3 regions of the Methylomonas sp. EFPC3 genome follow, and region 1 is predicted to be linked to each of the others. Evidence: riboswitches for the same ligand, from Rfam matches in the RefSeq annotation. Region 1 holds a riboswitch; each other region holds the start of a gene.
What was found. Region 1 has a riboswitch for cyclic di-GMP ahead of PL263_RS10575 (hypothetical protein). Riboswitches for the same ligand answer to the same signal wherever they lie in the genome.
Positions count from the first base shown of each region.

Region 1 (9,778 bases):
AGCAGGGTAAATTGGTTAAACAAGCGGCCAGAACGCGCAAAACCACTCCGTTCTCCTTGTTTATGGCCGCGGTCTATCTGCTGTTAAAAAAATACAGCGGCCAACACGACATTTGCTTGGGCATGCCGGTGGCCAACCGCAATCAGCGCGAAATCGAAGCTGTGGTCGGTTTTTTCGTCAATACCGTGGTGATGCGGATTAACCCGCCGGAACAAACCGGTTTGACGGTGAACGCCTTGCTCGAGCAGGTTCACACCGTGATTGTCGAAGGCCAGGAAAACCAGCAGGTGCCGATCGAGAAGATTTTCGATTTGCTGCAACCGGAGCGCGATTTAAGCCGCAGCCCCTTGTTTCAAGTCCTGATCAACTACACCCCGCTTCGGCTCAGCGGCTTACCGTTCGGCAATTGCCGCCTGGAGCCCTTGTTCGATTTCGAGATCAATGAAGCGAAGTTCGAGTTGACCTTCACCTATAACGAGTTCGAAGACGAGCATGCGCTGATCGGGATCGAATACGCCGCCGATCTGTATCGGCCGCAGACGGTGCAGCGGATGGCGGAGCATCTGACCAGCATCATGCGCTACCTGGTTGAGTCGCCGCACGGCATGCTCGCGGAACTGGAGCTGCTGGACGCGGACGCGCAGCGCAAGATACTGGACGACTGGAGCCGCTCGACCGCCAATCAGCTTCCCGACGCCTGCCTCCACGACCTGTTCGTCCGCCAGGCCTTGAAAACCCCCGAGCAAGTGGCGGTGATCGGCGAGGAGAGTTCGCTCAGTTATCGGGAATTGCACGAGCAAAGCGACCGGCTGGCCGTCTATCTGCAACAGCTTGGCGTCCAGGCCGACACCATCGTGGCGGTGTGTCTGCGCCGTTCGCCGCTGATGCTGGTCGGCCTGCTCGGCATCCTCAAGGCCGGCGGCGCCTATCTGCCGCTGGACGCCAATACCCCCGCCGAACGTAGCAAAGTCTTGCTGTTGGACAGCGGCGCTCGACTGCTGTTGACCGAAGCCGGCTTGATCGAAGGTTTGGCTGAAATGCGCGCGGGTCTGGCGATTCAGACCGTGGCGCTGGATAGCGACTGGCCGTTGATCGCCCAAAGCACCGGGCAACCGCGTCCCAGCGCGGCTCCCGAGCATCTGGCCTATGTGATTTATACCTCCGGTTCCACCGGCCAACCCAAAGGGGTGATGGTCGAACACCGCAACGTGGTCAATCACAATCTGGCCGCGATTGCCGCCTACCGTCTCAACGAGCGCGACCGGGTGTTGCAGTTTTCGACCATCAGCTTCGATATCTTCGTCGAGGAAGTGTTTCCGACCCTGCTCAGCGGCGGGGCGGTGGTGATGATGGACGGCGAGCGTTTCACCGATGTGGCTTACTTAAAAAGCCTGCTGCAACGCCACCGAGTCAGTCTGATCAACCTGCCCACCGCCTACTGGCATACGCTGGTGGACCAAGACTTCAGCGACACCGCGCTGAGCCGGGTGGTGATCGGCGGCGAAAAAGCCGAAGCGCAAAACTATCGGGCTTGGCGGCAACGCAACCCGAACATCGCGGTGATCAACACCTACGGCCCGACCGAAACCACCGTCATTTCGTTGCTGCACCCGATAGACCCGGCCCACGATCCCGACCAAGCGATACCGCTCGGCAAGCCGCTGGCCAACACCCAAGTCTACGTGCTGGACAGCGCACTCAAACCGGTGCCGATTGGCGTGCCGGGCGAACTGCACATCGCCGGCGCCGGTGTCGCTCGCGGCTATCTGAATCAGCCCGAATTGACCGCCGAGAAATTCATCGCCAATCCGTTCGGTGCCGGCAAACTGTATAAAACCGGCGATCTGGTGCGCTGGTTGGACGACGGCAATCTGGCCTTTATCGGTCGCCGCGACCATCAGGTCAAGATTCGCGGGTTTCGGGTGGAGTTAGGCGAAATCGAGACTGCGCTGGCTAGGCATCCAGCTGTCAAACTGCCGGTGCTGGTCGTCAGCGAACGCCAGAATAACAAGCAACTGTTGGCGTTTTATACCCACGACGGCAATCCGCCCGAGCCAGAAGTCATGAAGGCTTTTCTGCGCCGCACCTTGCCCGATTACATGGTGCCGCTGGCGGTGCTGGCACTCGATACCCTGCCGATGACGCCGGGCGGCAAAATCGACCGTAAGGCACTGGCACAGCAAGCCGAGAGCTGGCTGGCCGGGCGCGGGGATTTCAGCCCGCCGCGCGGCCAGCTGGAGCAACAACTGGCCGAAATTTGGCGGGCGCTGTTGAACGTCGAGCGGGTCGGCGTGAACGACAATTTTTTTGAGTTGGGCGGCCACTCCTTGCTGACCGTGCAACTGATCAGCCGGATTAACGCCATTCTCCCCGACAGCTCGCTGAATCTTGCCGATATTTTCAAATATCCGACGATAAAAGCCTTGAGCGATTACCTAGAGCGCCCGCTGGAAAAACTGACCAATTCAGCGTATTTGCTCAATCTGCGCTCGGGGATTCCGACGTTTATCGTGCCGGGCATGCCCGGCTTGAGCGACGGCTATTTCGAACTGGCGGAGTGCCTGAAGCGGGAAGGGCCGGTTTACGGCTTGCAAATGAAAGGCTATAGCGACGAGCCGCCGGCGACCACGGTCGAGGACATGGCCGCGCACAATATCGCCCAGATCAAAAGCGTTTGGCCGCAAGGGCGGATCAATTTGTACGCGCACAGTTACGGCGGCACCGTGGTCTACGAAATGCTGCGCCAGTTGCAAGATTCGGCTTACGAAATCGGCGAAGTGGTGTTGATCGATAGCGGTTTGTTGCTGCGGCAAAGCAGCGTGGACAAGGCCTCGGTCAAGGCATTCTGCAACTTCATGCTGACGAACGCCGGAATTTCGCCCGAGCCCTATCGCGGCGCGATTGCCGAAATTTTAAAAACCAAGCCCTACGCGGAGTGGAAAGACTGCTTTGCGTCGTTATTGGCTGACATCGTTCCGAATCTGGACGCCGGGCATTTTCGGAAAATCTGGCAAGTGACCGAGGCGTCGATTACCGCCCGTTACCGTTACACCGCCAAGTTGCCGTATCGGGTGACGCTGGTGATCGCCGAAGGCAGTAAAGGCTGGTTGGCGGCCAACGAGTGGGACGATTATTTTCAAGCCGTCAATGTGATCAAGGCCAAGGGTGAGCATTTCACGGTAGTCAAGCAGCCGTATTGCGCGGCTTGGTTGCGCGAACTGAATCCCGAGCCGGCCGCTCAGCCGTCAACGCTCGCCGTGCCGCCGCTGGTCGAGCCGGACCAGACTAGTAGTCTGCTGAGCGTCAGTGGTTTGGAGAAACACTATGGAGAAACGACGGCGGTTGCCGGCGTTAGTTTCGAGCTGCAAGCCGGGACCTGCTTCGGCTTGCTGGGACCGAACGGCGCCGGCAAAACCTCTACGCTGGAAATGCTGGAAGGCATACTCAAGCCGAGCAAAGGCGACGTCCTGTTTCGCGGCAAACCGATCGATAGACGCTACAGCCAGCACATCGGGATTCAGTTTCAACATACCGCCTTGCCGGAAACCTTGACGGTGAAGGAATGCTTGCAACTGTTTCAGAAGCTTTACCCGCGTAGTCTGCCGCTCGACGACATTATCGAGGCCTGCGCGCTAGGGGACTATATCAACCGCGATTCCCGCAAGCTGTCCGGCGGCCAGCGGCAACGCTTGTTGCTGGGCATCGCCTTGATCAACGATCCGGACATTTTGTTTCTGGACGAACCCACCACCGGTCTGGACCCGCAATCGCGCCACAACTTCTGGAGCTTGATTCGGGACATCAAACAGCGCGGCAAGACCATCGTCCTGACCACGCATTACATGGAGGAAGCCGAGCAGCTTTGCGACGAAATCGCCATCATGGATCAAGGCCGGATTATCGTCCAGGACACGCCGGAGAACCTGTTGCAGGAGCATTTCGACGGCGTAATGATCCGTCTGCCGCGGGCCAGCGGGCTGGCGGAGCTTCCAGGCTTGCCGTTCGCGGTGAGTGCCGGCGCCGAAACGGTGGAGTTCGTCACCGCCAATGTGGAAGCGGCGATCGCCCAACTGACTCGGCTGAATATTTCGTTGGAAGGTTTGACGGTCGCCACGCCGAATCTGGAAAACCTGTTTCTTAAATTAACCGGCCACTCATTGAGAAGTTGAGATGAAGTATTTTTTGGCATTGCTAACAGCCCGCAATATCGAATTGATCCGCGACAAAGCCACCTGGGTCTGGAATTTCGTGTTTCCGGTGGTGTTGATCGTCGGCATCGCGGCGATATTCAACGACAAGGATACCGCGCTGTTTAAAGTGGGCGTGGTCGGCGAGGCAAGTCCGCAAATCAGCGCATTCAAGACCACCCAATATTTGCAGTTCATCGACTACCCCGAGCTGGATAAGGCGCTAGCCAAACTGCAGCACCATCAGTTGGATATGGTGGTCCGGGGTGGCTCGGAAGACGGTTACTGGATCAACGACAGTGCCGCGCAAGGCTACCTGTTGGAAAAAATCCTATTGGCCGGCGATCAAACTACGACCTGGAAAAAGCAAGTGGTTTCCGGGCGGCAGGTGCGCTACCTCGACTGGGTTTTGCCCGGCATTCTAGCCATCAACATCATGCACAGCAGTCTGTTCGGCGTCGGTTTCACCATCGTCAGATACCGTAAAAACGGCGTGCTTAAACGCTTGAAAGCCTCGCCGGTCAACGCCTTCGAATTCCTGTCGGCGCAAGTCGCCAGCCGGTTGGCGATGTTGATGCTGGCGATTGTGCTGCAATTTGTGGCGATGCACGCCTTGTTCGATTTTTTAGTCCAGGGTGCTTTTGCGCTGTTGGCGCTGATTGCGGTACTCGGTTCGGTAACCCTGATCAGCCTCGGCTTGTTGATGGCGAGCAGGACCAGCAGCGAAGAATTGGCCTTGGGTATCCTGAACCTGCTGACCTTGCCGATGATTTTGCTGTCCGGGGTCTGGTTTTCATTGGAAGGCGCGCCGACGCTGTTGCAGAACCTGACGCTGATTTTTCCGCTGACCCACATGCTGCAAGCCGCGCGCGCCGTGATGATAGACGGTGCCGGATTAAGCGATATTGCGCCGGCGTTATTGACGCTGTCGGCAATGACACTGCTGTTTCTGACCAGCGCTGCGCTGCGCTTCAGATGGGTGGAAGAGTAGCACCCGGATTCGCGTCAGTTCCGGCGGCGACGCGGGATTTCACGCGGCGATTGCGTGAGATAACTTAGTTTTCGAGGGCCGGCGCCGGATTCGCCGTGCCAAGCCTTGTTATTCAAGGCGAATCAGATTTGGCCTAGTGTTTGCTCGTCGCTAATTGACTCGAAAACCCGACTTTAATCTGCCTTCGCGGCCTTTCCGTTGCAGCGTCGCTACGCCGCAACTCCGCCTGCGTTTTGTGAGGAGACCGTCGGGAGCTCGAGTTATTGGAAGGAATTGCTGGAAGCTCAGGCAGTAATCGTTCGCGGAAGCAGCGATGCCGCAAGGATTGCGGCGCAACGCCACACCCGCCGCGAGGCGGAGCCGGAAAGCCACGGGTCTTGGAACAAGACGGCCGGGTTACCGGCGGGCAAGGTTTGCCGATAGACACGGCGTCGGCCGCGTCGATTTACAAACTTGGAACCCGCCGCATAACTTAACCATCGATAAATCTACAAGGAAAAACCATGTATCTATTTAAAAAACATAGCCACAAATTGGCCTCGGCCGGCGTTCTGGCAATCGGTCTATTCGGCGGACTGTTGACAACAACCGATGCCAACGCGGCTCTTGTTAGCGGCGTGGCGAATTTAACAATCGACAATTCCGCCTTTACTTCGGCTATACCGGGTGCCGAAGGTTGGTATATCGCTAATTTTTGGGATAAAAACCATAACGCCACGCCGATCACTCTGGATACAACCGGAGGCGTCGCGCTGAGCCAGACCGGAACCTTTAGCGTGTCGTTGGCGGTCAATAGCAATACCTCGACCATCAACTACGGGGCCGCTCGCAAGCAACAAGCCACGACGATGGACGCCGGCAACACCGCGGCCGGGCAAATCGGCTTGAGCGGCGCTTTCCGGATGGAGCCGGCGGCTGGTGGCACCTATCTGAATCCCGCCGATTTCTTTTTGAAAAAAACCGCCGGTCAATGGGACATCTTCACCTACAGCAACGGCTTTGGCCAACCGGCACTGTTCCGTTTGGTCAATGCCTCGGAATCGGTTAACGCCAACGGCGAGTTATCGCTGAGCGGCGACGTGTATTTCACGGCTCAATCCTTTTCCTGGAACTTGCTGTTGAATGGTAGCCAGTCGGTCAAGCTGGGCACTTTCAGCCTGACGCCATCGGCAGTACCGGTACCGGCGGCCGTTTGGCTATTCGGCAGCGGATTATTGGGGCTATTGGGTTCAGCGCGCGGAAAAAATCAGATTGTCCGCCTAAGCCGCCAGCCGGCACCGTCGTCGATCTGCCCGGCAATATCGGCGGTGCCGAGCCAATTTATCCCAGCCGCCAGTTACACCGGTTCAAACCCGGCGTCGGATCTAGCGCCGAGCGTTGAACGCTTCCGCCAGCAATGGCGCGGCCGCCTGGGATTTTCAGTTAGGGCCGGTATTGGAATCACCTCTAAAACAAGGAAACAAAATGAAATCTTTAAACGTTGTCGCGATCGCCGCATCGCTGCTCGCGACATCCGCGCACGCCGCCACCGTGGCCGGCGGTTCGTTGATTCTCAACCTGGACCGGAACGCGTTCGCTGCCGGAATCGACTTGGATAACACGCCGGCGCCGTCGATTTATGTAGAAGAGTATTTCGACGCTTCGGCGGCTTCGAAAACATTTGCCCAGTTGCGCGACTCCAACACGCCGGTCGATCTCACGAACTATGCGGCGAACGAAATCTCCGCAATCGGTCTTGAGTTCACCGTGAACGGCGCAAGCGTCGCACCCAATCCGACCAATCGGCACAACAGCCCGACGACTTTTAGCTTCGATCCCAATAACATCGCCGCCACCGCGACCGGAAACATCGGCTTGGCCGGCGGGATGCGTTATCGAGTCGATGTCGATCCACCGACCAACAGAGTCTTAATGGCCGATATGATCCTGGCATACAACCCGGCGGAGCAGCAAAAAACGCCGGAAAGTTCGGCGTGGGTGATCTATAACCAAGTCGGTTTTTCCGCCGTCGCTTTCGAATTGTTCGACGTGACAACGCAGTTAACCGGCAATGTTCTCACCTTGAACGGCAGTTTGGGGTATGGTTGGGGCTTCGACCATCTGGGTGCCGAAGTCGCTAGAGCCGCCAACGCCCGTATCGGCACCTTCAGTTTTCAAACCACGGTAGTCCCGCTGCCTGCCGCGGTCTGGATGTTCCTGAGCGGCGCACTCGGATTGGGCGCGGCCGGCTATCGGAAAAAAGCCGCTTGATGCGGATGTCGATAAACGAACGGCTGGGTTATTCCGAGTCGTTCATCGACGTTGTTACGGCCTGAGCGTAGCCATCGCCGCCATGTCGTGCCGTCGGTTGGCCGTCGGGCTGCAGCATCCGGGCAGTGTCGGTTTTCCTGAGATACTGTGAGACATAAAAACCCGCGAAGCTAGACCCTTCGCCGGATTTGATACATATTGGGTATTTCCGGTACTACACCGAGGACTGCTCGATGATGCCCGCGGCCCACTTGCGGAACTGTAAGCCCGCTTTGATTTTTTTCACGCTTGCGCTTCCGGTGCGGCCATCAGCTGATTTAACCGAGCCAGAGCATCCGCCACGATCCTTCCTTGCGCCGCGATGCTTTCAATGATTTCACCCGGCGTACGGTCATCAATCACTGCCACCGCGTTGGGGTTGACGGCTTTCAGGTCGAACACCGCCGCGTCGATGGCTGCAGCCTCGGCCTCAAGATCGCGAGCCGCTTTTTCCTGCTCGCGAATATCCGTTTCCAATGTCTCGATCTGTTTCGCGTCGGCTTTGGCTTTCTTCAGTTGCTTGAGGCGTTCTTTCAGATCCACCACAGTTGCCTTGATGCCAGCAGCCTTGTCCTGCAACGGCTGCATTTCCTCGCGCGCCTTGGCGCGGCGGGCGGTGAAATCCACCGTCCAGGAATAGCGGCTGGCACCCTCGGCTTGGCCGTGGTGTTGCAGCATGCGGGCGTAGCTGGGGAAAGGCTTGCCTGCGTTTTCTTCATCGGCCAGCCAGTCGGTAGTGAGGATAGCGGGCAAGGCATCATCCGCCAGTATTTCGCCATCCTTGCCAAAGCCGAAGTGCGCCAGCGTCAGCGGGGTTTTCTTGCCCACCTTGACCCACGACAGATCGTAATACCAGATGCGTTCGGTCTTCTTGCCCTTGGTGAAAAACAGCAGGTTAGTCTTCACGCCCGCACCTGCGGTGGAAAAAACACCGCCCGGCAGACTGACGATGGCCCACAGATCGCACTCATCGGTGAGCTTGCGCTTGGTTTCCACGAAGGCGCTTTCGTTGGTGCGGAACAGCAAGCCTTCATCCAGCACGATGGCGCAGGTGCCACCCGGCGCCAGTTCGGACAGGATGTCCTGCACGAACAGCACTTGGGTGGCGCCCGTTTCAAATGCAAAATTCTTCTGCGCGTCGCGCCCCTCTTTACCGCCGAACGGCGGATTGGTCAGGATCACATCGAACTGCGCGGGCGCATGGCGGAACAATTCGGCGTAAGTGGCGCGGCGCGTCAGCGAATTGCCATGCCACAGATTGGGCTGGTCAATGCCATGCAGCACCAGATTGGCCAGCGCAATGGGGAAGACCAGATTTTCCTTTTCCCGCCCGAAAAACGTATCGTGCTTGAGCTTCTCTATGTCGGTAGACGCGGGAATTTTGCCCAGTTTGCGCTCGACATGCTCATACGCCACGGCGAGAAAGCCACCTGTGCCGCAGCAGGGGTCGTACACCGTTTTACCCAGCGATGGATTCACGGTGTGCACCATGGCACGAATCACCTCGCGCGGGGTAAAGAACTGGCCGCCGTCGGAATTTTTCTCGCCCATCTTCAGCAGCAAATCTTCGTACACCTGCGACAGCGTGAAGAAGTGCTGGTCGTCGATGTGATCGATACTGATTTCATGCACCCGGTCGAGGATGTCGCGCAGGTTGGCTTCGTCATCCACGCGCACCCGCTCCACCGCCGTCATGATGCGGCCAATGATGCGCTGCTTCGGGCTGGCTGCCGGGTTGGGCAGATTGGTGCGCGGGTCCACATCCAGTGCGTGCAGATGCGGTAACAGTTCTTTGTTGATGAAGTCGAACAGCCTGCCGTCCCCGGCAGCGAACAGCTCCTGCCGCTTCCAGCCTTGGACTTTGCCATCGGATATCTTGGGGTGACCGGCCTTGTCAGACCAGGGCGCGGCCCAGTCCTGCCAGCGGTAGGGGCTGCGCAGCGCGGGCGAAAAATCGTTGCCCGATACCTCAGCCTGTTCCGCTTCGCGCGCTTCCTGCGCATCGAGAATCCGCAGAAACAAAATCCAGGTCAGCTCTGGCACGTATTGCAGCGCACTGGCGCAGTTGGAGCGGCGCATCACATCACAGATGCTTTTTACAAAGGCCGAAAGCGACTGAGTGGAGGCAATGGCCTTGGGGGCTTTATCGTTTCTTTTGGGGCGGGCCATATTCAGTCTTCACTCTCGTTCAAGGCTTGGATGTTTTGCAGATAAAACTCATGCAGCTTGGCGCGCAGCAAGGCTTTGTCCGTCAATTGGGTTTGGTATTCGGCGATCAGCGCTGGCGATGAACTGCGGCTCAGCGCATACT
Region 1 is NZ_CP116398.1:2,349,543-2,359,320, reverse strand. Features, by position in the region: gene PL263_RS10585 (non-ribosomal peptide synthetase) at 1-4,169, shown strand, start outside; gene PL263_RS10580 (ABC transporter permease) at 4,171-5,178, shown strand; cyclic di-GMP riboswitch class I at 5,506-5,582, shown strand; gene PL263_RS10575 (hypothetical protein) at 5,682-6,776, shown strand; gene PL263_RS10570 (VPLPA-CTERM sorting domain-containing protein) at 6,769-7,428, shown strand; gene PL263_RS10565 (type I restriction-modification system subunit M) at 7,711-9,636, opposite strand; gene PL263_RS10560 (PDDEXK nuclease domain-containing protein) at 9,639-9,778, opposite strand, start outside.

Region 2 (9,778 bases), 710 kb from region 1:
ACGACGGCGAATTCCCGAAAATCGAACGCCAGCCGACCTTCGACCTGCTGGCGGCGCATCCGCGCTTGGGCGACCGTTCGCGCCGCGCCGACGACCGCTACCAATTTCTGGAAATATTGCTGTCCGCCCGCCGGCAATTGATCGTTACCTATTTGGGCCAATCGCTGCGCGACAATAGCGAAATTCCGCCGTCGCCCATCGTCAGCGAATTGCTCGAGGTACTGCGCGACGGTTACGGCCTGGACGGCATCGTGGTTCGCCACCCGTTGCACCCGTTCAGTCCGCGTTATTTCCTCGGCCAGGATCCCAACCTGTTCAGCTACGCCCGCCACGATTGCGACACCGCCCGCCGCCTGCGCGGCGAGAAACCGGCGCCGCAGCCCTGGTGGTCCGGCGCGTTGCCGGCCGAAACCGACACCGTGATCGAAATCGACCGCTTACGCCAGTTTTTCCACCACCCGCAACGCTATTTTTTCCGCCACTGCCTGGAACTGCAACTTCCCGGTTTGATAGTCGACGCCGAAGAGCGCGAACCGTTTGCCTTGAACAGCCTGGAAGATTATTTGTTAGCCCAGGAGTGGCTCGATGCCGAACTGCAAGGCAAAGTATTTTCGCTGGCAAAATTGCAAGCCCGCGGTTTGTGGCCGGCCGGCGCCGCCGGCGAAATCGCCTGGCGCCGCCGCCAGCCGGCGATCGCCGAATTCGCTTCGATTATCGCCGGCAAACAGCTGGGGGAGTCGCTACCGCCCCAGGCCATCGATCTGACCATCGGCGATTATCGATTGGTCGGCAAACTGGGGCGTTTACACCAACACGGCGGACTGATTTACCGCTTCGGCAAACTGAAAGGCCGCGATTTTTTCGGCGCCTGGTTGCAGCATTTGGTCGCCAACCGCATCGCGCCGCAAGCCACCCACTTGGTATGCGTCGATGCGGACTTACGTTTTCCGGCCCAAGCCGAACCCGACGACGCGCTACCGCAATTGCTAGCGATTTTCCGGAGCGGCCAAACCCGGCCCGACGCGTTTTTTACCGAAGCGGCATTGGATTTCGTGCGTCATAACGACCCGGAAAAGGCGCTGGCGGCAACGGCCAAACGCCTGGCCGACGCCATCGAACAGGGTTACGAAGCGGAAATCGGCCAACTGTTCGCCTACCGCGACTTGAGCGATTTGCTCGGCGACGCATTTAGCGGGTTCTGCCGGGATTGGCTGGAACCGGCCTGGAGGGCGGCGCATGCAGAGTAAGGCCTTCGACGCCACTCGCGGCGAGCTGGAAACCGGCATCAATCTGATCGAAGCCAGTGCCGGTACCGGCAAGACTTACACCATCGCGATGCTGGTACTGCGCTTTGTGGTCGAGTGCCGGCTCGACATCAAGCAACTGCTGGTGGTGACCTTCACCAAAGCCGCCAGCGAAGAACTGAAGGACCGCATCCGCGCCCGCCTGGTCAAGGCCCGGCACATTCTGCTGCATCCGGCGCCGGGCGACGATCCGGCGATTACCGCCTGGCTGGCAGGCTTGACGCTGGATAGCGCCAGCATTCGCCAACGCCTGGAACTGGCGCTGCTCGATATCGACCAGGCGGCGATTTTCACCATTCATGGTTTCTGCCAACGGGTGCTGGCCGAACACGCACTGGAAAGCGGCCAGTTGTTCGATTGCGAACTGAGCGGCGACGTTGCCGAATTGAAATTGCAGTGCGCCGACGACTTCTGGCGTCGGCAAATCTACCAACGCCCGGCCTGGCAAGCCGCATTGCTGCTGCGCGCCTATCCGACTCCGGACGCCTTGCTGGATAGCGTGCTGCGCATCGATCTGCAGCAAAACGCCTACCCGCTGGATACCGATCTGGACGCCGATTTGGCGGCGCTGCCGGCCTTGCGCGCGGCGGCCGCTGCGCAATTGCCGACGGTAGCGGCAACCTTGATCGATGCGCTAGAAGCCGGCTACTTTAGCGCAAGCTTCGCCGCCGGTTTGCCGCAACGGCTGCAAACCCTGGCAGAGTGGTTGCAAGACCCGGAGCAGGATTTGCCGGATTTCGACTGTCTGAACCAAGTCACGTTGCTGGCCGGTCTGAGCGGCATCAAATTTCGCAGCAGCAAGAACAAGCCGTTGCCGGCCGAGGAGCAGAAGCAGCAGTACTTGGCTGGTCTGAATATTGATTGCGGGCCGTTCGAGGCTCTGGCCGATGCGGTGCGGCGGTTGCCGGTCGCCTTGCGCGCCGCGTTGCTGGCCAGCTTGCGTTCGGAACTGGACCGGCGCCTGTTGCGGGAGAACGTGTTGTCCTTCGACGACCTGATCACCCGCTTGGCGGCGGCGCTGGACGGCGACAACGGTGCCTTGCTGGCGGCGGAATTGCGCCTGCGCTTCCGCGCGGCGTTGATCGACGAATTTCAGGACACCGACGCCAAGCAATGGCGGATCTTTTCCGGCGTATTTGCCAGCGCGGAACATTATTTATATCTGATCGGCGATCCGAAGCAGGCGATTTACAAATTCCGCGGCGCCGATATTTTTTCCTACTTCGCCGCCCAACAACGCGCCGACCGGCATTACACGTTGCTGCACAATTGGCGCTCTCATCCGCATCTGGTGCAGGCGGTGAACCGCTTGTTCCGCCGGCAAAAACCGTTTTTGTTCGATCAATTGGATTTCACGCCGGTCATGGCCGGCCGCCAGCCCGGCGACGGCAGTATCGCCGGCGCGCCGCTGGTCCTGTGGCAGCTCGATAAAAATCCCGGCAAGCAGGAGCATTGGACCGCGCGCAAAGGCAGTTCCGGCGAAGTCTCGGCGCTGATCGAGCACGCCGTCGTCGCCGAAATCAGCCGGCTACTGACGGCCGGCCGCATCGCCGAAAAGCACGGTGCGGAACGGCCGGTGCAAGCCGGCGACATCGCGATTCTGGTACGGAGCAATGCCGCTGCCGCGGCCTATCAACAGGCGTTGCTGGCGGCCGGCATACCGGCAGTATTGAACAGCAAGCAGTCGGTATTCGCCTCCATCCAAGCTTTCGAGTTGTACCACGTGCTGCGGGCGGTGGCCGGCGCCGGCCAAATCGATCTGTTGAAGCAGGCGTTGGCCACGCCGTGGTTTGGATTGGACGGCCAGCAATTGTATCGGCTGAGCCAGGACGAGGCGGAGCTGGACGCTTGGGTGTCGCGCTTTCAGGACTATCTGCAATGCTGGCGCAACCAAGGCCTGCTGGCGACGCTGCAGCAACTACTGCGGCGGGAGCGGATCGAACAACACCTGTCGGAGCAACCCCAAGCCGAACGGGTGCTGACCAATATCCACCATTTGGCCGAGCGGCTGCAGCAAGCGGCGATCGACGAGCATCTGGCGATCAGCAAGACGCTGGACTGGCTGCGGCGGGCGATCCAGCAAGCGGCGCAAGACAGTAGCGAAGACCGCCAATTGCGGCTGGAAAGCGACGAGGACGCGATCAAGATCGTCACGCTGCACAGTTCCAAAGGCCTGGAGTACCCGCTGGTGTTCTGTCCCGATCTATGGCGGCGCAGCGACCGGCTGAAAACCGAAACCGCTTTGGTGCAATGCCACGAACACGGGACGATGGTCGCCGACCTGGGTTCGCCACAATTCGCCGAACGCCGCGAACAAGCCTTGTTCGAAGAATTGGCCGAGGACCTGCGTTTGTTTTACGTCGCGTTGACTCGGGCCAAGTACCGCTGCTATCTGAATTGGGCCGACGTCCGCACCAAGGAGCGGGCCAACGACTCGGCCATGGCCTATTTATTCGAATTCGCCGACTGCGATTTCGCCGGCCAGCAGCAGGTGCTGCAACAGCTGGCAAGCGCAGAACCGGATTTATTCGAGTACCGCCTGCTACCGGCCGAAGCGGCCGGCGAGCCGGCCGAATTGCCGGCCGACCGCCGTGCTGCCGACCTGGCGTTGGCGCATCGTCGCCAAACCCGCAGTCTGCACAGCATCTGGCAAATGAGCAGCTACACCGCGTTGGCGGCGCTGAGCCTGGAGCAGACGCCGGAACTGCCGGCCGATAAAGCCGAAGAAAGCCACGGCCAACCGGCCGGCGATGAAGCCCTGCCGCGCGGCGCCCACACCGGCAACGTGATCCACAGCCTGCTGGAGACCGTGGCGTTTGCCGACTTGGCCGCGCGGCGCGACATCGGCCGCGCCAGCGCCCAAGCCTGCCTGCGCTACGGTCTGCAGTTGGCGCAACCGCAAATTTTGAGCGAGGTGCTGTACCGGGTAACGGCCACTCCGCTCAGCGAAGATCCGGGGTTTTGCCTGAAAAATCTGGAGCCGGCGCAGTGCATCAAGGAAATGCCGTTTTACCTGTCCATGCCGGGCCGGGTGGATACCGCCCGTATCAACCGGATCCTGGCCGCCTGTCCGGCCTATCAGGCGCTGGACTCCAAACAAATCAGCGGCTATCTGACCGGTTTCATTGATCTGGTCTGTTGTTACGGCGGCCGCTACTTTGTAATGGATTACAAAACCAACGCCTTGGCGGACTATAGCCAGGCCAGCCTGCTGCAGGCCATGCGCGAACACAATTACGGCCTGCAATATTGGCTGTACAGTCTGGTGTTGCACGCATACCTGGGCCAACGCCTGCCGGACTACGATTACGCCCGCCATTTCGGCGGCGTCAAGTACTTGTTCGTGCGCGGCATGGAGCCCGAGCGGCCGGCAAGCGGTGTGTTCGCCGACCGCCCGGAGCAAGGTCTGCTTGGCGATCTGGCCGATGTGTTCTTCCGTACCTAGCGGATTTTCAGCGCTGCTACGATTTAAAAATCCGATTTTGCCTATTCTCGTGGTAGCTTGGCGGCGTCGATCCGGCCAGGGACAATCTAAATATGTTAAATCACCCAGGCCGGTATCGGGATTTGCCGATATCCAGCCAAAGAGCCAGCCAATACAATAAGTTACCATTTGCCGCTTAGGGGGTGTTTGGGTTAAATCCCCTAACTTCCGTCGTCCGTTTCATCGCTTGGGCTTGTCGTCATCAGACCAAGCTCTAGCGGACATCCATTCTCTCAATCGCGACTCGAATCTCCCGTCCACCCTGTCCGGCCCCGCCGTTCCTGATATTTCAGCCGCTCGGCTTCCCGCTCCAGCCTGCTGAATCGGCATCTGGTTTTATTTGTTAGGACTGGCACGGTATCTGCTGAACTCCTGTTGTAGCGTTTGCCAGCGTTCTGGTGGCGGCTGTGGCCCGCCCGACCGGTGCGTTAGCAACCGCCGCTCACTAAGGGAATATGCCGTTCGGGGTCCAGCCGTCCGGTTTTCAAGGAGGGAGCACTTCGCCACATCCGCCGCAAGGTGGAGCCGGAAAGCCGCGGATCTCGCCAGCTCGAGACAGCCGGGCCGCCTCTCGTGCGAGAGTCATCGACGGCTTGAGTCGTTCAAGCCGCTTATAGCGTTTATATCTTTCATTTAGGAAAAAAGTATGCAAAAGATCGGATCGAAATCGCTGCGGCTACGCTGCGTCCTGGCTGCTGGCGCGCTGGCAATCGCTAACGTGGCAAGTGCGGGCACGCTGAACGGCGGGGTGTTCCAAATTTCCTATGACAATCCCGATGATTTGTTGTCGGGCTTGACCTTGGGCGACGGCGCGATCACTTCGTATTATGTCGCCAATTATTTCGACAAGTCGTTGGCGGACAATATGAATGTGTCGCAAATGCTTGGCGTGGCAAACGATACCTACCCGGCGCCTGCGACGCTGTCGTTCGACATCAACCCGTCCAGTTTGGCCGGTACCGGCATTCCGTTCGGTAGCGGCGGCCGCAACAACAAAGCGACCACGTTAACGTGGGGAAGCAGTCAGGACGCGTTGACCAACTCGTCGACCTTTACCGCCAGCGGCGTTGCCGGGCTAAACGGTGTGGTAATGACTCGCGGCAGTTTCACCGGTACGCTGCTATCCGGCGATTACCAATTCGGCTACGTCGCCGCTCGCAATAACGGCGTCAACAGCGGTTGGGCTCTGACCAACAACGTCAGCTTCTCGTCCACCACCTACGATACCCGCAACATCAGCGTCACCACCGACGGCGACAAACTGCTGTTTACCGGCGAACTGTGGTATTCCGCCAGCACCAGCGCCTTCCTGTTCGGCGGCGACGGCGTCAGCCAAGCCGGCCGTGCCGGTACCTTCAGCCTGATTTCTCCGGCTCCGGCCGCGGTTCCGGTGCCGGCAGCGGTCTGGTTGTTCGGTAGCGGTTTGTTCGGCGTGATGGCCTCCACTCGCCGTAAACGCACAGCCATTCCGGCCTAAGCCGGCTTTCGCACCCGGGCATACCCGGGTGCTTCGGCTTGGTTGGCACCGCTTTTCAAGATTATTTCCCTCAGCATGACTATGAGTATTCATTTAGCTAGATTTTCGGCGCTCCGCTTCGGCTGGGGTATGTTGCTGGCCACGGCGTTGTTATCCCCGGCGGAGGCCGCCACGGTATCCGGCGGCTCGTTGGTCGTGAACTTGGATCGCGACGCGTTGGCCGCCGCCGTGGATATCGACGAAACGCCTGCCCGGTCGATGTACCTGGAAGAGTTTTTCGACGCGCAAGCCTCGCGCAGCCGGAGCTATAGCCAAATTTTGGAAGACCACCTGGTACCCGGCGTGGCGGAGATTCCCGCAACCGGATTGACGTTTGCCGTTAACGGCAGCTCGGTCACCAACTTAACCAACCGGCGGAGCAAGCCGACGACCATCGATTTCGATCCGGCCGATTTCGAGGCCACGGTGACGGGTGCTATCGGCTTGGCCGGGGTGTTCCGGTTTCGGGTCGATACCGGCTCGGACTTCAATCGCATTTTATCCGGCGATTACACCTTGGAATACGACGCCGCCAATATCGACCTTGCTAGCGGCCGCTCGGCCTGGAGCCTGTACAACCACGTTTCTTTCCGCTCGCAGTCTTACAACCTGTTCAACGTCGTGATGGGACTCGATTCCAGCCGCTTCAGTCTGTCGGGCGATCTGGGTTTGGGAGAGGGCTACGACCACCTGAACGGTACCCGCGATGCGATTGTCGGCAATTTCAATCTGCAAACCGCGGTGGTGCCGCTGCCGCCGGCATTCGCGTTGTTCGCGGCCGGCTTGGCCGGCTTCGGCTTTTGCCGCAAGCCAAGAGGACACATGTTATGAAAATCGACCTAGGACAAGCGGCTAGCACCTGTCCGCGCCGTTACGCGCCCCCGGCGAAGCGCTTGGTGACGGCGTTGGCGGCTTCGATGCTGACCGCCGGCTGGACGCAGTCCGCGATCGCGAATCAATACAGCCAGGGCGCTTATATCAGTACCCAAGTCAATGTCACCGCCGACGGCAAAAATATCGTCGGCGATGCCGCCAACGAACCGAGCCTGGCGATCAATCCGCTGGACCCGGCCAATATGGTGGTTTCCTGGCGCCAGTTCGATTCGGTGGACTCGTCGTTTCGGCAAGGCGGATGGGCTTATACCGCCGATGCCGGTGCGCATTGGCATTTCAACGGCACGATCACCCCGGGCGAAGGCCGCAGCAATCCGACCTTGGATGTCGACGCCTTGGGCAATTTTTACTACCAGAGCCTGCATTTCGATCCGAGTTATACCTTTGTCCAAGACATCCAGGTCATCAAATCATTGGACGGCGGCCGCAGTTGGGAAGCACCGGTGTTCGCTTACGGCCAAGGCGGCGACAAGGCCCAAATGGCCGTGGACCGCAGCGGCGGCACCAGCGACGGCCATGTCTACCTGAATTGGCGCGACTGTCTGGCGGAAAAATGCTTCGTCCGCTCGATCGACAGAGGCGCCAGCTTCCAGCCGCCGCTGGCAATCCCGGAGACCCCGACCTTCGGCACGATGCGGGTCGGCAACGACGGCGAGCTGTATCTGGCGGGCAGACGGGAGCCGCCGGAATTCGACGAGGAACACCAAGACCGTAACCTGCATCACCATCTGTTTTCCCGGTCGTTGAATGCCCGCGATCCGGCGCAAACCCCGACCTTCGATACCCGCGAAATCGACTTGGGTGGTCTGGCTCCGCTATTTTTGTTTAAGCAAAACCCCAACCAATACGGGCCTACTGGCGACGTCCAAGTCGGTGTCGATAGCTCGGCCAGCGCGATGCGCGGCCATCTTTACGTTTTGGCGACGGTCGATCCGCCGGGGGCGGACAATCTCGACATTACCTTCGTCCGCAGCAGCGACGGCGGTGACACCTGGAGCGCGCCGATACGCATCAACGACGACGCGCAGAGCAAAAATAACTGGAATTGGTTCGGCATGATGGGCGTGGCGCCCAACTCGCGCATCGATGCCGTCTGGTACGACACCCGCGATAGCGGCAATTACAAGGTGTCGCGGCTGTATTACAGCTACTCCTGGGACGGAGGGCAAACCTGGAGCAAAAACGTTCCGGTCAGCCCGGCATTCGACACCACAATCGCTTACCCGCACGGCTCCACCAAGATCGGCGACTATTCCACCTTGGTGTCGGGCAAGGACGGGGCCAGCCTGGCCTACACCGCAACCTATAACGGCGAGCAGGACGTGTACTACCTAAACGTGTTTCCGGACTGTAACCAAAACGGCCAATCGGATGTAACCGACATCGAGCGGCGCCGGGTGGGCGACACCAACACCAACCATGTGCCGGACGTGTGCGAGGCCATCACTGTGGCCGGCGATCTTGACGGCGACCGCGATGTCGACCAAGTCGACATTAACCGGATTCTGGCGGCGCGCGGCAGCAAGATTGCCGCAGGCGACCCGCGCGACATCGACCGTAACGGCGTCGTCAACCTTCTCGATGCCCGCAAACTGGTGCAGTCCTGTACCCGGCCGCAGTGCGCGACCAACTGAACAAATTTCCACGGACCGTTGACCAGTCCATCAAACATAAGGAGATACCGCAAATGAAAAACCGTTTTAGCCTGACTCTGCTCGCTACGTGGTTATTATCGATATCGGGAACGGCAGGGGCCGCGATCGAATTGAGCCTGGTGCCGATCACGCAGACCGCTTCGTCGCTTAGCGTCGGCGTTTCGATATCCGGCTTGGGTAATGCTGCGGCGCCGTCGTTGGGAGCCTACGATTTGGACCTGGTTTTCGACGGCGATCATTTAGCGTATGTCGGCGCGGTATTCGGCGATCCGGTTTCGGGTAAGGCATTGGACCCGCTGGATTTGGGTTTGAGTCCGTCGGCGGCGGCACTGGCCGGCGCCGGCCGGTTGAATCTGTTCGAATTGTCTCTGGATAGTGCGGCGACACTAAACCAATTACAGGCGGACAGTTTCATCCTGGCCGTGCTCAATTTCGATTTTCTGATGGCCGGCAGCAGCCAATTGAGCCTGAACATCAACGCGCTAGGGGATGCCAACGGCGATCCGCTGCAGGCCGCCGCGACGCCGATCGCTGTCGCTTCCGTACCCTTGCCGCCGGCTTTTGCCTTGATGGCCGCCGGCTTGGGCCTGTTGTACCGGCGCCGCGCTTAGTGCCGTTTCGACTCGGCCGCATCTCGCCGGCCGGGTCTCGATATTCCTTTATCTTGCCGCGAATGCGTTTACGCGCGGGAAGGGTGGCCGTCGCTACGCTTCTTGCCGCTGCCGTGTCGCGTGCATTACCCGAGGGTGTTTTATTCGGCCGACTGCTCTCTGAGCAGCAAGTATCGGCGGATAGGCACCGCGTTTACCCGTCAGGAGGAGATCAAAATGTTGGGATCGATTCGCCGCGCGACCGTGCGTGGGCTCTGCTTTGTCATGCTGTTGCCGGCATGGTGTCCGCTGCCGGCAAACGCGCAATCGGGTTT
Region 2 is NZ_CP116398.1:3,064,425-3,074,202, reverse strand. Features, by position in the region: gene recC (exodeoxyribonuclease V subunit gamma) at 1-1,247, shown strand, start outside; gene recB (exodeoxyribonuclease V subunit beta) at 1,237-4,749, shown strand; cyclic di-GMP riboswitch class I at 5,281-5,360, shown strand; gene PL263_RS13740 (hypothetical protein) at 5,435-6,265, shown strand; gene PL263_RS13735 (hypothetical protein) at 6,347-7,135, shown strand; gene PL263_RS13730 (sialidase family protein) at 7,132-8,832, shown strand; gene PL263_RS13725 (hypothetical protein) at 8,886-9,464, shown strand; gene PL263_RS13720 (beta-propeller fold lactonase family protein) at 9,681-9,778, shown strand, end outside.
Region 2: another riboswitch for cyclic di-GMP. It lies ahead of PL263_RS13740 (hypothetical protein); the one in region 1 lies ahead of PL263_RS10575 (hypothetical protein).

Region 3 (9,778 bases), 1.6 Mb from region 1:
CAAGGATTGGGCGGAAAATACTTTCCAATACTGGCCTTCTCATGCATTCGAAAGCTTGCCGTTAGTTGACGCGTTGATCAAATCTGCGGCATCTCCAACGGTAATGAGTAAATTGAATACGTTCTCTCAGACATTCCATAACGCTAGCGCTCCTGTCAGCGAGAAAGGTGCTTTCCTGGCCGTACCGACTAACTATGCGCCGGAAGCCAACGGTGTATATAGCTTCAGCAGACCGGTAAACCCTTATACCCACGCTACGACCAGCGCCGGCGCTGACGCTTGCCGTCTGCCCTCAGTCTACAACGACAGTGCATCGGCTCTGGGCGACTCTCAACTGTAAGGAATCGTAACCGGGGCAACCCCGGCCGGAGCCAGGGACGGCTCCACACCTGCAAAACCAGCCGTTTTCGGACGTCTGGTTTTGCTGTTTCAGGGGCTGTTACGGCGGTAAGCAACGGTAACAGCACTGTCATAAAGTTTTAACGTGGCAGAAATAGAATTCACGGCTACCGGTTTTCAACGGGAAAACCGGGCTTTAGGAAACAACATCATTTTTATGCAGGACACCGGAACGATAGCGTGCAAGCCATGGCTCAGGCTGGTTTGCGCCGCAGCAACCCTGATGACGGTTGCACAGGCAAATGGGGCGACGGCACAGGCAGCGCCGGAGCAAGCCGTAGCGGTGCAGGGTGCGGCCGAGCCGCAAGCGCCGGCAACCTTCGATTTGCTGGAATTGCGGGTCAAGGGCAATACCTTGCTCGACAAAAAACAACTGGAACGCACGGTCTACCACTTTCTCGGCCCCAACAAGAGCATCGACAACGTCGAAGCCGCCCGCGGCGCCTTGGAAGACTTGTACCGCACCAACGGTTATCAGACCGTCGCGGTCGACATTCCGGAACAGGATGTCAAGAACGGCGTGGTCTATCTGCAAGTAGTGGAAGGCAAAGTATCGCGCTTGCGGGTCAAAGACAGCCGCTATTTCTCGCTGGGCAAAATCAAGGCCGGCGTGCCTGAATTGGCGGAAGGCAACGTGCCCAACTTCAAGAGCATGCAACAGCAATTGACGCAACTGGCCGGGCAAAGCCCGGACCGGCAGATCGTGCCGGTGCTCCGCGCCGGCGAGACCCCGGGCACGCTGGAAGTGGATTTGAACGTCAAGGACGAACTGCCGGTTCACGGCAAGGTGGAATTGAACGGCCGCAATACCTCCAGCACCTCGCGCTTGCGACTGGTGTCTTCGCTGCGTTACGACAATCTGTGGCAGGAGATGCATAGTGCGTCGCTGATGTACCAAGTCTCGCCGGAAAACAATCAGGAAGTCGACGTTTGGGCCGGTACCTATGCCATGCCGCTGTTCGACAGCGACAGTCGGCTGGCCTTGTATGCGGTCAGTTCGTCTTCCAACGCGCAAATCGCCAACGCCGGCGCCTTGTCGGTGATCGGTATCGGTAACATCTACGGTGCCCGCCTGGTCAAGCCCTTGAAACCCTTGGCGGATTACTTTCATACCGCGACCTTGGGCATGGATTACAAGGACTTTCAGGAAGACGTGAATCTGCTCAGCGCTGATTCGATCAAGACGCCGATCAGCTACGCACCGTTTCTAGCGCAATACAGCGGTAGCCTGCGCGGCGCCGAATCGTTTACCAGTTTCGACATAGGCGCGCATTTCTCCTTCCGCGGTTTGGGCAATAACCAGAAGGAATTCGAGAACAAGCGCTATCTGGCCAAAGCCAACTACCTGTTTTTGACCGGCGATTTGAAATTCCAGCACGACCTGCCGCTGGGCATGGAAGTTTACAGCCACGTCGCGGCGCAAGTGGCCGATACGCCGCTGATCAGTAACGAGCAATTCTCGTTGGGCGGCGACGAAAGCGTGCGCGGTTATTTCGAGACCCAGGCGCTGGCCGACGATGCCGTGTTCGGTTCGGTGGAACTGCGCTCGCCGCATCTGGGGCCGAGCGACTGGGAGTTTCTGAACAAATTCAAGCTGCTGGGTTTCCTGGACGTCGGCCGCGGCTGGATCAAGAACGCCTTGCCGGGCAACGTCCGCAGCAATTTCCTCAGCGGCGGCGGCTTCGGTGTGCGGTTTCAAATGTGGCGCAAACTCAGCGGCGCGCTGGATATCGGCATTCCGTTCACGACCCTGGCGCCGGTGCAAAGCGGCGATCCGCGCGTGCATTTTAATATTGCGACCGAGTTTTAAAATAATACGAAGCAGTATTTTTTAATGTATTTGTAATATTTATTTAATTGGGTTTTGGTTTTCAAATTCGTTGTTGTCATAATATTGACATAATTTTATTTAATACCTTGGTACAATTATTAATTCAGGTTTAAATATTAAACTGAGGTTTGTTGGTTTTTAATAAATTTTGTCGAATATGCGCAATTAGGGGTCGTTTGATAATTGGGTCTATCTGGTAATTAAATTGCGCGGTGCCGAATAACTTTTTGATCGACTTACCCATGACGACGCGAATTTATTGAAAATAAATTGAAGTAGTTAAATTTCATTCTAAAGCCAAACCCGTTGCGAAGCGGGGACGGAAAGCTACGGGTCTTTATGCTAAGACAGCCGGGTTGCCGCCAGAGCGCTGGTGTACCTTAATTGATCGAGGCAACCTAGACATGGCCAAATCCGCGGCATTTCCACGGCAGACATCCTGCGAACCGTTCCGACTCAATCCTTTGGTGGCTTGCGTCCGTCTGGCGCTGACCGGCGGCATGCTGGTGGGCAGTGCCAGTGCGGCTTGGGCGGACACCGGCCTGCCGGTTCCGGCGGCAACTTGGGTCACCAGCGGCGCCGCGACCAACCAGATTATCGGCAATACCCTGCGCATCGATCAAACGACCGACAAAGCGATTTTGAACTGGGACAAGTTTAACGTCGATGCGGGAAAGACCGTCCAGTTCGTGCAGCCGAATAGCCAATCGATCGCTTTGAATCGGATCAATCAGCAAGACCCCAGCCGAATCTTCGGCCAGATCATCGCCAACGGCCAGATTTACCTGTACAACAAAAACGGTTTCGTGTTCGGTAAGGAAGCGGTCGTTAATGCCAATAGCTTCATGGCGAGTACCTTGAACATTACCGATCAGATTTTCAATCGAGGTATAGCGAAAGTTTACGATGAAGACGGTGGAGCAGCGCTTGCTATCGAACCGATGCAACCCGGCGACGCCTTAGACCCTAAGACGGTACAAATACTCATTGAGGCGGGCGCCAAAATTCATACGGATAAAGCCGGGCGTATCATTATTGCCGCTCCCAAAATCGAGAATAGAGGCACTCTAACGTCCGAAGAGCAGGGTCAGGTGATTCTCGCTGCGAGCCAGGACAAGGTTTATCTACAACCAGCCGACAAAAACAGTCCGTTTGCCGGTTTGATAGTGGAAGTGGATACCGGCGGTAAGGTTTCCAATTTTGGCGATATTGTCGCCAGACAAGGCAACGTGACCATGGCCGGTTTTGCCGTGAATCAGCAAGGCCGCATCAACGCCACCAGTTCGGTTAAGGTTAACGGCTCGATTCGTCTACTTGCACAGGAACAGCACGGTAAGCTTGGCAATACGTTGGTAGCCACCAAAACCAGCCGTGATACGGACCTGGGCGACGGCCTGGGAACCGAGGCCAAAACCACTTTGGCTGCGGGTAGCGTGACTCAAGTGGTTGCGGATCAAGCCGGAGGAAGTGCTATCGACGAGCAAGCGCAACCGAATGCTTATATCGAAATTACCGGCAACACCGTGCATATGCAATCCGGCGCAACGGTCAAAGCGCCCTCCGGCCAGGTCAATATCAAAGCCACGGACAATTTAGCCACTCCAACGCTAGGAACCAAGGGCCGGATTTATTTTGAAAAAGGAGCTGTGGTCGATGTTTCCGGGACTAAAGGTGTCGTAGCGCCTATCGAGCGCAATGTAGCTGAAATTTCCGTACAAAGTTTTGAGTTACGCGACGCGCCGGTTCAGAGAAGCGGTATTTTGAAGGGAGAGACCGTTCGCGTCGATTTGAGAAAAGGTTCGAAAATTGTCGATACCAGTGGCGCCAAGGCAAGGGTAAGTCGAGGAATTGACGAACGGCTGGGAGAAGGCGGGCAAATCAATTTATCATCCAGCGGCGACATTATTGTTAACGATGGCGCAACTTTCGATATCTCCGGCGGTTATGTGGATTATCAGGGCGGTTATATCAATACCACCAAACTGATGACCGACTATGGGCGGATTGTGGATATCAGCGACGCCGATCCCAAAGAGACCTACATTGCCATAATCGGCCAAGTCACCCAGACCCACAAGAAGTGGGGGGTGGAAAAGATTTGGAATTCGCTCGGACAATTGGGGCAGGGTACGTATGAGCAGGGTTATCGTGAAGCCAATGCCGCCGGATCATTGAATATTAAATCGCCTAATATGGCTTGGAATGGGCGTTTGATCGCCGGTAGCGACGCCGGCTTGTACCAGCGTTCGCCAAGCGCGCGTCCTGACGGTGGAACTTTTATTTTCGATTCAGCGGCATTTGCCAACTCGTTTTCGAACGTGCGTTTCCAAACCGGCAAGGACTCGGTAAGCATTGGCCTGAATCAATTGTTTCCGACGAATGACAAGGGCAAACCAGTTGATCTGGTGCTTTCTACCGATTTAACCAATCGTTCCAATGTGCAGCATGTCGTTGTCAGCGTAAACGGCAGCGCGACGGTCGCTGAGGACGCCAATATTCGAATGGTGCCGGGTGCAGAGTTTTCTGTGCAGGCGCTTGGCAGTGGTCACCCCATGTCCGCCAACGGCGACGGCGCGGCAATTAACGTGCTCGGACAAGTTCATGCGGCCGGAGGCTCGATAACCTTGAACAGCGGCCTGCTAACGGACAGCGAAGGGAATAAGGTGCTGGAGTTGCCCAGCGACTTGCATATCGGTTCGAAGGCGGTTCTGGATGTATCGGGGCGCTGGGTTAACGATCTTCAGGCTGGTTTCGATGCGGCGCAGACGGATCCGCTTTACTTGGACGGCGGCAGCGTCAAACTTAGCTCGGTCGGTAATCTTTATGTGAAGGCCGGTTCCTCGATATCTGCGGATGGCGGTGCCCAACTGAAATTGGATGGTGATATTGTTGCCGGTAAGGGCGGCAGTATCGGTTTGAGCGCCAAAGGGCCAGTGGGGCAAGCTTCGACCGTACACCTCGATGGTCTAGTGCGTGCCGCGTCGTTGACCAAAGGTGGTAGTTTATCGATCAGCAGCGGTGAAATACTGATTGGAGATGTACTCGTATCGGCTTTGACAGATCCTATGCGTCTGACGGTGACTAACGGCGGTTTTGGTTTCGATCAGGAATCAGGGTTCTCCGAAATTAAGCTGAATAGTAATTTTGCCGGGTTGACGGTCGCTGCCGCAACTCAATTGGATTTAAAAAACAAAAATCTGGTACTGGATGCCTCGTACCTGAGCCGGTCGTCCGGCCATAGTCTTCGGGATTTTTCCCATTTAGAGTTATTGCCGGAAAACCTGCGGCAAGCTTTCAATTTGGAGTTGAGCTCCCAGTTGGATACCCGCATCGAAACCGGCAGCGCGGTCATCGCCGACAAAGGTTCGTCAATAACCTTGCTGAGTAACAGCGGCAACATTTTTGTCGATGGTCTATTGCAAGCCCTGGCCGGGCGAATTTCCCTGGAAATACGTCCAACCATAGCTCAAGAGTATTTGGCGAGTCAGGCGATATGGGTTGGCGGCAACGCCAACTTATCCGTTGCCGGCACGACACGCCTGAATCCGGTCGACCAATTCGGCTATCAAAGCGGCCAAGTACTAGACGGCGGTGTGATCAATTTCTATGCCGAGCGCGGCGCGGTGGTCCTGGAAGAAGGCTCGAAGCTCAACGTTTCCGGCACTAGAGCGCCCGTTGATATTTTGCAACCTTCAACCCGGTTGGGTTTCACGTACGCCAAAAAAATCGTCGGTTCCAACGCCGGTTCGATAAAAATCGCCGCCGCCGAGGGGGTGGTCATGGACGGTTCGATGTCGGCACGGGCCGGCTCGCCGGAGCTGTTGGGCGGTTCGCTGGCGGTTTCACTGAACCGCTCCCGGCGGTTTTTGCCTGACCAACCGAATATACCGTTTCCGACCGATCCATTGGTGATCAATATCGTACAGTCGGCGCCAAGATCATTGTCCAGAACGGCTAAATTCGGCGACGATTTTGCGGGTGATCTACTCGGCAAAGCCCTGTTGCGGGCGGATTTGGTGGACGCCGCCGGTTTTGCCGACGTGTCCTTAAGCAGTATCGGCAGCGTCGGATTTTTGGGGGACGTGCAGCTTAAAGCCGCCGAGCGCATTAGGATTGATGCCTCGGCCATCAATGCCGTGGGCATCGATGGCGGTGCCGCCGGTACTATCCGTCTGGACACCGGTTTCTTGCAAATCGGCTCCAGTCTGGATCGCAACTTGGCAAACAACGCCGATGCGGGCGAAGGTCGTTTCACTGCCAACGCGCGTTGGATTCAACTGAACGGCGCTACCCAGTGGAACGGTTTTAACCGGATTGCGTTGATTAGCGCTCACGATATTCGGGGCGTCGGTTTGCGTAACGGCGACGAGCAACGCGATTTTGTCGGCGGCTTGGTGACCGCAGCGAATTTGGATTTGCGGGCGACGCAGATTTATCCGACCACGTTGAGCGATTTCACGTTTGCGGTCGTTAATAATCCTGAAGGCACAATCACGATTTCCGGTAGCAATACCGACGCATCGCCATTGTCTGCCGGCGGTAACTTGACTTTTAAGGCGGCGCAGATCAACCAGAACGGCGTATTGAAGGCGCCGTTGGGGACTATCAACCTGCAAGCTACATCGAAAATGACAGTGGGCGACAACAGCGTGACCTCGGTTTCCGCCAAGGGCATGGTGATTCCGTTTGGCGCGACACAGGGCGGCCTGGATTGGCTTTACCCGTTGGACGATATACGCAATCTGGTGTTCGAAGCCGCGCCGGAAAAGAGGGTGATTTTCGATGCGCCGGAAATTGATATCAAAACCGGCAGCCGCATTGACGTGTCGGGTGGCGGCGATCTTCAGGCTTATGAATTCCAGCCCGGCGCGGGCGGTTCGTTCGATTATCTGCAGCCGGGCCGCGCATCTTACCAGGGCGGTTTTGCGATTTTGCCGACTTTGGGTAGCCAGTTGGCACCCTACGACCATTACGAGTCGCAAAATTTTCCGTATGCGCCAGGTTCCACTATTTACTTGAGCGGTAGTGACGAGTTGCCGGCAGGTGAATACGCGATTTTGCCAAGCCATTACGCCTTGTTGCCTGGTGCGTTCCTGATTACACCGCAAGCCGGTACCCAAGACCTGACTGTCAGGCAGTCCACTGTTGATGGCCTATCCGTCGTGTCCGGTTACTTTATTCATGCCGGCAGCCGTGCGGCTGATGCCAGGACCGGTGGCTTCAAAATCGAAAACGGCGCGGATGTCCGACAAAATTCCAGCTATGACATCAATCGGGGAGATCAGTTTTTCACCCGGAACGCCTTGAAGAAAGATGCGCCGCGTCCCGGGTTGTCGATTGATGCCGGCCAAATCTCTTTGGTGGCGCAGACCCGTCTGGTCATGGATGGCCTTTTCATCAGCGACGCGCTGGCCGGCGGGCGCGGTTCGAAAATGGATATTGCCGCGAATCGTATCGTTGTCACCAACCAACTCAGCGATACGCCGATTTCCGGAACGTTGGAAATTCTGGCCGAGAATTTGAACAAATTACGCGTCGGTAGCTTGTTGTTGGGCGGCGCGCGTAGCCGCAACAAGGGCAACGCCAACGAAACCGATTTGGCTGTTACGGCACAGGAAGTAGTGTTCGACGCGGATACCGAGATTCACGGTAGCGAATTTGCCGTGGCCGCGACCGAAAACGTCGAATTGCAAAGTGGTGCCAAATTGATTGCAGATCGGGCCCTAAGCAGCAGCGATAGCGTATTCAACGTCAGCGGCAATGGCGCGTTGTTAAGGGTTTCCAGTAGCGGGCAAGTGGCCCTGAATCGCACTGGTACGAACGGAACGGCCGGCCAGTTGAATCTGGCGGAAGGTTCCGTATTGAAAACGGATAAAGGTTCGATTCTTTTGGATGCCAGCCAGTCGTCGCAATTGCTCGGCGACATCGATATGACTGGCGGCTCGTTAAATCTGGCGGCCAACGTCATCAATATCGGTGAAGTTGGCGGATTGACCGGCAATGCGTTGAATTTATCCAACCGCAAATTGACCGACCTGACCGTCGACGAATTGATTTTGACCGCGCGCGATAGTATCGGGGTGTACGGTAACGTTGGCCGATTGGCGGCGGACGGCGAATTCCAACGAGACGATAACGGCGATATTCGGGCGATTTACTTTGACCATTTGGCGATCAACGCTGCAGGTCTTGCCGGTTACGGCAGCGGCACCAGCCATGCAAAGTTGGCGTCCGGCAGGCTGGATTTGCATAATCTAGCCGGTGCCGGCAATCACCAAGCCGCCGACGGTACCGGTCATCTGGATCTCAGCGCCGATACCGTGGTGATGGGTAAAGGCCTGTTCACGTTGGCCGGGTTTGATAAAGCCAACCTGACTGCCAATAAAGTCTTCACCGCCAGCAACGTCGGTTCGTTGCAAGTTAGCAAGGATTTGAACCTGAATGCCGGCCTGTTGACGGCGGACGGCGGCAGCAAGTTGACGGTCAATGTCGGCGGCCAAGCGAATGTCATCGGTTTGAGCGGCGGCGCGACCACCGCCAACGGTTTCGGCGGGGCGATCGAATTTACAGCGGATACGATAAGCTTCAATGCCAAGGCTTTGCTGCCTTCCGGTAGTTTGGGGCTTACAGCGTTGAAAGGTGACGTGATTTTGGGTAACCAGGCCAGTATCGATTTGGCCGGACGCAAGGTCGTTTTTGCCGATAAGGCGGTTTATACGTCGGGCGGCCATTTCCGGGCCGCTGCCGATCACGGTATCGTCAAGACCGGGGCGGATTCGCTGGTTAGTGTCAACAGCGGCGGCAATGGCGCGGCTGGCGGCAGCGTGGAGTTTGCCGCTGCCGAAAAATCGGTGGTATTGCTGGGTAAATTGCAAGCCAAGGAGGGTAGTGCGGCGTTCGATGTCGGCGGATTCGACCCTGCGATCCGTTTCGATCAGTTGATGTCGGTAGTGGCCGGCGCCGGGGTAAACCAGTCGATTTATCTGCGTTCGCGTGGCGATGATATTCTGCAAAAGGGTGTGGCGATTAATGCCAAGGAAATTACGTTGGTCGCCGATCGTGGCTCGATCAATCTGGATGCTGGGGTTCATGCCGATGGCACCGGTCAGGGCGGCAATGTCAACCTGTATGCCGGTGACCGGATCGTACTGGCGACCGGTGCCGATCTAACCGCAAACGGTACCCAGGTTGGTGCCAAGGGCGGTAAGGTGTTGCTGTCGGCGGTGGATGCCGATGGCGACAATATCAGCGGCATCGATATTCAGGCTGGTTCGAACATTTCGGTGTGGGGCAACGGCGCTGAGGGCGGTTCGGTAGTATTGCGGGCCTTGCGTACTGCTAACGGCATCAATGTGCAACCGGTTGCCGGCAAGGTGGAAGGCTTCAGCAAGTTCTACGCCGAAGGCGTCAAAAAATACGCCAATGCCGATTTAGGCAACGATGGCCAAATCAATGCAGCCGATATTACCAAGATTCAAAACCAGACTTCGGTTTACATGACGGCTGCGAACATGCACAACGTCGCGGATTTGGCCGACGGTTTGCGTT
Region 3 is NZ_CP116398.1:774,120-783,897, forward strand. Features, by position in the region: gene PL263_RS03485 (hypothetical protein) at 1-340, shown strand, start outside; gene PL263_RS03490 (POTRA domain-containing protein) at 485-2,209, shown strand; cyclic di-GMP riboswitch class I at 2,517-2,594, shown strand; gene PL263_RS03495 (filamentous haemagglutinin family protein) at 2,635-9,778, shown strand, end outside.
Region 3: another riboswitch for cyclic di-GMP. It lies ahead of PL263_RS03495 (filamentous haemagglutinin family protein); the one in region 1 lies ahead of PL263_RS10575 (hypothetical protein).